3 regions of the Psychrobacillus sp. FSL K6-1267 genome follow, and region 2 is predicted to be linked to each of the others. Evidence: a T-box and tRNA genes for the amino acid it is inferred to sense, from the RefSeq annotation. Region 2 holds a T-box; the other regions hold tRNA genes.
The links. A T-box is a leader RNA that pairs with one kind of tRNA and senses whether it is charged. The one in region 2 lies ahead of thrS (threonine--tRNA ligase), so its partner is inferred to be a tRNA-Thr.
Positions count from the first base shown of each region.

Region 1 (2,252 bases), 2.6 Mb from region 2:
CGCGACAGGACGGAAAGACCCCGTGGAGCTTTACTGTAGCTTGATATTGAATTTTGGTGCAACTTGTACAGGATAGGTAGGAGCCTTAGAGCCCGGAGCGCCAGCTTCGGAGGAGGCGTCGGTGGGATACTACCCTGGTTGTATTGAAATTCTAACCCATACCCGTAACCCGGGTAGGAGACAGTGTCAGGCGGGCAGTTTGACTGGGGCGGTCGCCTCCTAAAGTGTAACGGAGGCGCCCAAAGGTTCCCTCAGAATGGTTGGAAATCATTCGAAGAGTGTAAAGGCAGAAGGGAGCTTGACTGCGAGACCTACAAGTCGAGCAGGGTCGAAAGACGGGCTTAGTGATCCGGTGGTTCCGCATGGAAGGGCCATCGCTCAACGGATAAAAGCTACCCCGGGGATAACAGGCTTATCTCCCCCAAGAGTCCACATCGACGGGGAGGTTTGGCACCTCGATGTCGGCTCATCGCATCCTGGGGCTGTAGTCGGTCCCAAGGGTTGGGCTGTTCGCCCATTAAAGCGGTACGCGAGCTGGGTTCAGAACGTCGTGAGACAGTTCGGTCCCTATCCGTCGTGGGCGTAGGAAATTTGAGAGGAGCTGTCCTTAGTACGAGAGGACCGGGATGGACACACCGCTGGTGTACCAGTTGTTCTGCCAAGGGCATCGCTGGGTAGCTATGTGTGGACGGGATAAGTGCTGAAAGCATCTAAGCACGAAGCCCCCCTCAAGATGAGATTTCCCATTACGCAAGTAAGTAAGATCCCTCAAAGACGATGAGGTAGATAGGTTCGGGGTGGAAGCGTGGCGACACGTGCAGCTGACGAATACTAATCGATCGAGGACTTAACCAAATTGTTTGTTTCTATTAATGATGTCAGTTTATTCAGTTTTGAAAGAATAATATTTTTTTGATAATAAGGCTTGTAAAACTCTACAAACTTGTTATAATAGAACTTGTCTTTCAATTAAATTATTCAAGTCTAGTGATGATGGCGAAGAGGTCACACCCGTTCCCATACCGAACACGGAAGTTAAGCTCTTCAGCGCCGATGGTAGTTGGGGGTCTCCCCCTGCAAGAGTAGGACATCGCTGGGCTTGCAATAAGAAATTAATATTACCCAGGAGGATTAGCTCAGCTGGGAGAGCATCTGCCTTACAAGCAGAGGGTCGGCGGTTCGAGCCCGTCATCCTCCACCATAACTTTACTCCTGCCGGAGTAGCTCAACTGGTAGAGCAACTGACTTGTAATCAGTAGGTTGAGGGTTCAAGTCCTTTCTCCGGCACCATTTTTCGAGCCATTAGCTCAGTTGGTAGAGCATCTGACTTTTAATCAGAGGGTCGTAGGTTCGAATCCTACATGGCTCATTCACTTTTTGTGAAATAAATATGCGGGTGTGGCGGAACTGGCAGACGCACTAGACTTAGGATCTAGCGCCGCAAGGCGTGGGGGTTCGACTCCCTTCACCCGCACCATTTAATTTAATAACCGAGCGGAAGTAGTTCAGTGGTAGAACACCACCTTGCCAAGGTGGGGGTCGCGAGTTCGAACCTCGTCTTCCGCTCCAAAGATTCATCAAAGTGCCGGGGTGGCGGAACTGGCAGACGCACAGGACTTAAAATCCTGCGGTAGGTGACTACCGTACCGGTTCGATTCCGGTCCTCGGCACCACTTTTATGAAACATTAGCGCCCGTAGCTCAATTGGATAGAGCGTCTGACTACGGATCAGAAGGTTGTGGGTTCGACTCCTGCCGGGCGCGCCATATATACGGGAAGTAGCTCAGCTTGGTAGAGCACTTGGTTTGGGACCAAGGGGTCGCAGGTTCGAATCCTGTCTTCCCGACCAGTTATTTATAATATTGGGGCCTTAGCTCAGCTGGGAGAGCGCCTGCCTTGCACGCAGGAGGTCAGCGGTTCGATCCCGCTAGGCTCCACCATGAACATTGAAAACTGAACATGCAAAACGTTAAGACATATAGCATCAAACAACTTCGGTTGTATTGACGCAAAACAATTTTTGACATCATTTAATGATGATGCCAGCAAAACAAAATGAGCTTTTTAAGTTCTCTATTATGGAGAGTTTGATCCTGGCTCAGGACGAACGCTGGCGGCGTGCCTAATACATGCAAGTCGAGCGAATGATGAAGAAGCTTGCTTCTTCTGATTTAGCGGCGGACGGGTGAGTAACACGTGGGCAACCTGCCCTGTAGATTGGGATAACTCCGGGAAACCGGGGCTAATACCGA
Region 1 covers NZ_JBBOOR010000001.1:96,159-98,410, forward strand. Annotated here, with positions in the region: rRNA gene MHB55_RS00470 (23S ribosomal RNA) at 1-855, shown strand, start outside; rRNA gene rrf (5S ribosomal RNA) at 984-1,099, shown strand; tRNA gene MHB55_RS00480 (tRNA-Val) at 1,126-1,201, shown strand; tRNA gene MHB55_RS00485 (tRNA-Thr) at 1,215-1,290, shown strand; tRNA gene MHB55_RS00490 (tRNA-Lys) at 1,297-1,369, shown strand; tRNA gene MHB55_RS00495 (tRNA-Leu) at 1,393-1,477, shown strand; tRNA gene MHB55_RS00500 (tRNA-Gly) at 1,495-1,569, shown strand; tRNA gene MHB55_RS00505 (tRNA-Leu) at 1,585-1,673, shown strand; tRNA gene MHB55_RS00510 (tRNA-Arg) at 1,690-1,766, shown strand; tRNA gene MHB55_RS00515 (tRNA-Pro) at 1,773-1,849, shown strand; tRNA gene MHB55_RS00520 (tRNA-Ala) at 1,865-1,940, shown strand; rRNA gene MHB55_RS00525 (16S ribosomal RNA) at 2,076-2,252, shown strand, end outside.
Region 1: it has a tRNA-Thr gene. The T-box ahead of thrS (threonine--tRNA ligase) is inferred to sense a tRNA for this amino acid. The anticodon was not compared.

Region 2 (2,252 bases):
CTATATGAATATAAATCTCAGTCTCATGATTGTAATGAATGTCCCTCGCTAGAGCAGTGTGCGAACTTTATGAAGGGCTATGAGCCGAAGCTAGTGTTAGATCGAAACCTAATAGATGTAGAATATGTAAGGTGTAAACGAGGAGTAATAGAGGATGAACGTAAAAAAGTAACCTCTATGATAGACAGCATTCATATGCCTAAAGAAGTGATGGAGGCGAGTCTCTCAAGTTTAGATTTACAGGATGACAGTAGGGTAGTTGCGGTAAGGGCTGCTAAAGACTTCTTGAACGAATGGGAAAGAACAAATGTCTTGCCAGCTAAAGGACTCTATATTTACGGTAAGTTTGGTGTTGGTAAATCCTATCTATTAGGCGCATTAGCCAACGAGCTAGCCGCTAGACATATTCATTCTGTCGTTGTATATGTGCCGGAATTTCTGCGAGAAATGAAACAAGCGATACAAGATCAGTCTCTACCTGAAAAAGTAGAGTTTGTGAAAAAGGCCCCAGTGCTAATGCTTGACGATATTGGAGCGGAAACCATGTCTAGCTGGACAAGAGATGAGATTATAGGCACAATTCTCCATTATAGAATGTCAGAGCAACTCCCGACGTTTATGTCCTCGAACTTTAACTACGATGAATTACAACATCATCTTTCCTACACGCAACGTGGAGAAAAAGAGGTAGTAAAGGCAGGGCGTATTATGGAGCGGATTAAAGCACTCACTAATCCAGTTGCTCTACGAGGGAAAAACTGGAGAGAGCTTAAATAACTACTTGCAAATGATAAAGTCGTGGCGTATAATCATTTTCATAAGAATAAGAATAATGCGTTGAAGAGGACAATAATCAGTTTGTACGACTTATAGAGAGAGAAGCCTTGGCTGGAAGCTTCTTAAGTATCGACAATCGATTTACCACCTCCGAGCAGTAGCTGTGAAATTGAAGTAGCAGTTGCCGGTCACCGGCCCGTTAGCCGATGCAGAGCTTCATCTATACTCGTATAGATAGAAGAAGGGTGGAACCACGATTTAAACCTCGTCCCTTTACCGGGATGGGGTTTTTTATTTTGTCTAAAATAAATAATCGTATTACCTGAACAGGCTTAGCTGTTCAAGGAAAGAACAGTTTTGAAGCCAGCATTTAATCTAAAACAATTAAGGAGTGTTCAAAATGGCAGATGTTATTAAGTTACAATTCCCAGATGGAGCAGTAAAAGAGTTTCCTTCATCTACAACTACAGAAGAAATAGCTCAATCTATTAGCCCTGGGCTGCGTAAAAAAGCTTTAGCAGGTAAATTAAGTGGTAAGCTGATTGATCTAAAAACACCTATTACAGAGGATGGGGAGATTGCAATCATCACTCCGGAATCAGATGAGGCATTAGAAATTCTTCGTCACAGTTCTGCGCATTTATTGGCACAAGCAGTTAAACGTCTTTTCAAGGATGTTAAATTAGGTATTGGTCCAGTTATTGAAAGTGGATTCTACTATGATATAGATTCTCCAGAGCCAATAACAGCAGATGACCTACCATTGATCGAAAAAGAAATGAAAAAAATCATTAATGAAAATATCGAAATTATTCGCCACGATGTTTCTCGTGAAGCAGCTTTTGACAAATTTAAAGATGATGAGTATAAAGTAGAGCTTTTAGAAGCAATTCCTGCTGGTGAACAGGTTTCTATTTATGAGCAAGGTGAATTCTTTGACCTTTGTCGTGGAGTCCATGTACCATCTACAGGCAAGTTAAAGGAATTCAAGCTATTAAGCATAGCAGGTGCTTATTGGAGAGGTAACAGTGACAACAAGATGCTTCAACGTATTTACGGAACTGCCTTCTTCAAAAAAGAAGACCTTCAAGCTCATTTGAAAATGTTGGAAGAAGCAAAAGAGCGTGATCACCGTAAAATTGGTAAAGAACTCGAACTTTTCACTAACTCATTGAAGGTAGGACAAGGTTTACCTCTTTGGTTACCGAATGGAGCAACTATTCGACGTGTAATCGAGCGTTATATCGTGGATAAAGAGCTGAAGCTCGGCTATAAACATGTATACACACCTGTGCTGGGTTCTAAAGATCTTTATGAAACTTCAGGCCATTGGGAGCACTATCAAGATTCTATGTTCCCACCAATGGAAATGGATAACGAAACATTAGTATTGCGTCCGATGAACTGTCCGCATCATATGATGATTTTCAAAAATGGCATGCATTCATACCGCAACCTCCCATTACGCATTGCTG
Region 2 covers NZ_JBBOOR010000001.1:2,649,044-2,651,295, reverse strand. Annotated here, with positions in the region: gene dnaI (primosomal protein DnaI) at 1-777, shown strand, start outside; T-box leader at 829-1,053, shown strand; gene thrS (threonine--tRNA ligase) at 1,178-2,252, shown strand, end outside.

Region 3 (2,252 bases), 1.3 Mb from region 2:
TTATGTATATTTATTCAATAAAAACTTTAGTTGTTTTTTAACCTCTGCCCACTCATAATCCACAATGGAGTATACCACTGTATTTCTAACTGTTCCATCAGACCTGATGCGTTCATTTCTTAACACACCTTCTCTGATACCCCCAATCCTTTCAATTGCTTGTTGAGATGGCAAATTTAGCTCATCAGTTTTAAACTGTACGCGGATCATACCAAGATCTTCAAAGCAATAATTGAGCAGCAAAAGTTTACATGTCGTGTTCACATGTGTACGTTGATATTGTTTTCCATAGAAAGTAGAACCGATTTCACAAGCATGATTAACTCGATCTATGTTATAAATGCGAGTAGTACCCATTATTTTTTTGGTAGTAGTGTGTTCTACTACATAAGCAATAGCATTTTTTTGGTCATTCATCTGCTCAATACCAGCTTGTAGCCATTGCCTTAACTGCTGCTCATCCTCTATCTTATTTAGCATATATTTAAATACGCTAGGCTCGTATAGCTCCCATAGCATAGATATATCCGATTCGGTTAATAACCTTAACGTAACGTCTTTATGAGTTAATTTTTCCACCGATTACACACCCTTTGTTCTTTTTTCTAATCATAACGCTTTTAGAGTATGATGAATATATTTTTTGAATCAAAAAAACTCTTCCCATATTAAATGGAAAGAGTTTTATAGATGGAGCCTAGCGGGATCGAACCGCTGACCTCCTGCGTGCAAGGCAGGCGCTCTCCCAGCTGAGCTAAGGCCCCACAATTTATGCTGAGTTGTAATGGCTGGGGTACCTGGATTCGAACCAGGGCATGACGGAATCAAAATCCGTTGCCTTACCGCTTGGCTATACCCCAATAACTGGTGGAGGGGGACGGATTCGAACCGCCGAACCCTAAGGAGCGGATTTACAGTCCGCCGCGTTTAGCCACTTCGCTACCCCTCCAGGCTAATCATAAAACATAAATGGTGGAGGATGACGGGCTCGAACCGCCGACCCTCTGCTTGTAAGGCAGATGCTCTCCCAGCTGAGCTAATCCTCCGTTGCTGTGTCCTAATTAAAAACCGGACAATAAATATTTTAGCATAAAGCTATCTTCAAAACAAGCACTTTTTTATGTATGTTTTCCCTGCTTTTAGTAATGAGAAAAGCTTCCAACCGGATTTGAACCGGTGACCTCTTCCTTACCATGGAAGCACTCTACCTACTGAGCTATGGAAGCATAAAAATGGCTCCGAAGGTAGGACTCGAACCTACGACCGATCGGTTAACAGCCGATTGCTCTACCACTGAGCTACTTCGGAACGTTCTTATCATTTAAAGTACAAATATAATTATAACAAGTATACTTTAAATTTCAAGCTTAATTTAGATATTTTCCCAATGAAATATTTAAAATGTAATATTATAGAATTTAAGGAGTTAAAGTAAAATATTTAGTTTAAATATGTGTCCTTTTTCTATATTTGGAATTATTTCATTGGAATTGCTTCACCATGTTATATTGGCCTTTAAATATTTAATTATACAGGGAAAGTTAGTTTAATTGATCCTTCTGAAATGGATAGTGTGTTTCCTGATGGCTTCGGACTGGTCTTTTACTTATAAGATAACCGAGGAGTTTTTTGAGAGGGATTGTCATGACTTACGTCACGACAATCCCTCTCTTTTTCGGTCATCCTATTGCATCGACAGTCCTGCGCCAACCTACAACACTCGAAACGTTTTTAATGCAGCTTTTGATAATAAGGGAATTGTTGTCCTTCCTACGAGTAGAGCGGCTACCGAAGATACAATTTCGGGAGCCATCCTATTTCTTTATAAGTGGAGAACTTTTTATCTTTTTATTAACAAGGCTATGTTAAAGAGAAAGGTTGATTTAAAATTCACAAAAAGTGAGCTAGGAAGTGTATCTTCAAGCTCATGCATTTACTGTCCATTTTACTAAAGTGATTATAAGTTAAAATAGGAAATAATGACTTCACCAAAGGGTTGAAATCAAGCGAATTATTACTCTTGGTATAAACATTATGATGTTCCAGACCACTTCAAATATTATAGAACCACCAATCTCACCTAAAATTTCTTTAAAAAACCCATCCTGCTTTTCTTTTTTTTTCTTTGCCATCCAACATCTCCGAATCCTCTAATTTATACCTTCGGTAACGAAACTGCCGCGTTAGTGTAACGTGAACACCTTCATAATTTTTTTCTATTTTAGCAAAAATATTCAGTATTGATTAAATTA
Region 3 covers NZ_JBBOOR010000001.1:3,961,068-3,963,319, forward strand. Annotated here, with positions in the region: gene MHB55_RS20295 (GNAT family N-acetyltransferase) at 1-579, opposite strand; tRNA gene MHB55_RS20300 (tRNA-Ala) at 692-764, opposite strand; tRNA gene MHB55_RS20305 (tRNA-Gln) at 786-860, opposite strand; tRNA gene MHB55_RS20310 (tRNA-Tyr) at 866-949, opposite strand; tRNA gene MHB55_RS20315 (tRNA-Val) at 971-1,046, opposite strand; tRNA gene MHB55_RS20320 (tRNA-Thr) at 1,154-1,226, opposite strand; tRNA gene MHB55_RS20325 (tRNA-Asn) at 1,234-1,308, opposite strand; gene MHB55_RS20330 (hypothetical protein) at 1,986-2,132, opposite strand.
Region 3: it has a tRNA-Thr gene. The T-box ahead of thrS (threonine--tRNA ligase) is inferred to sense a tRNA for this amino acid. The anticodon was not compared.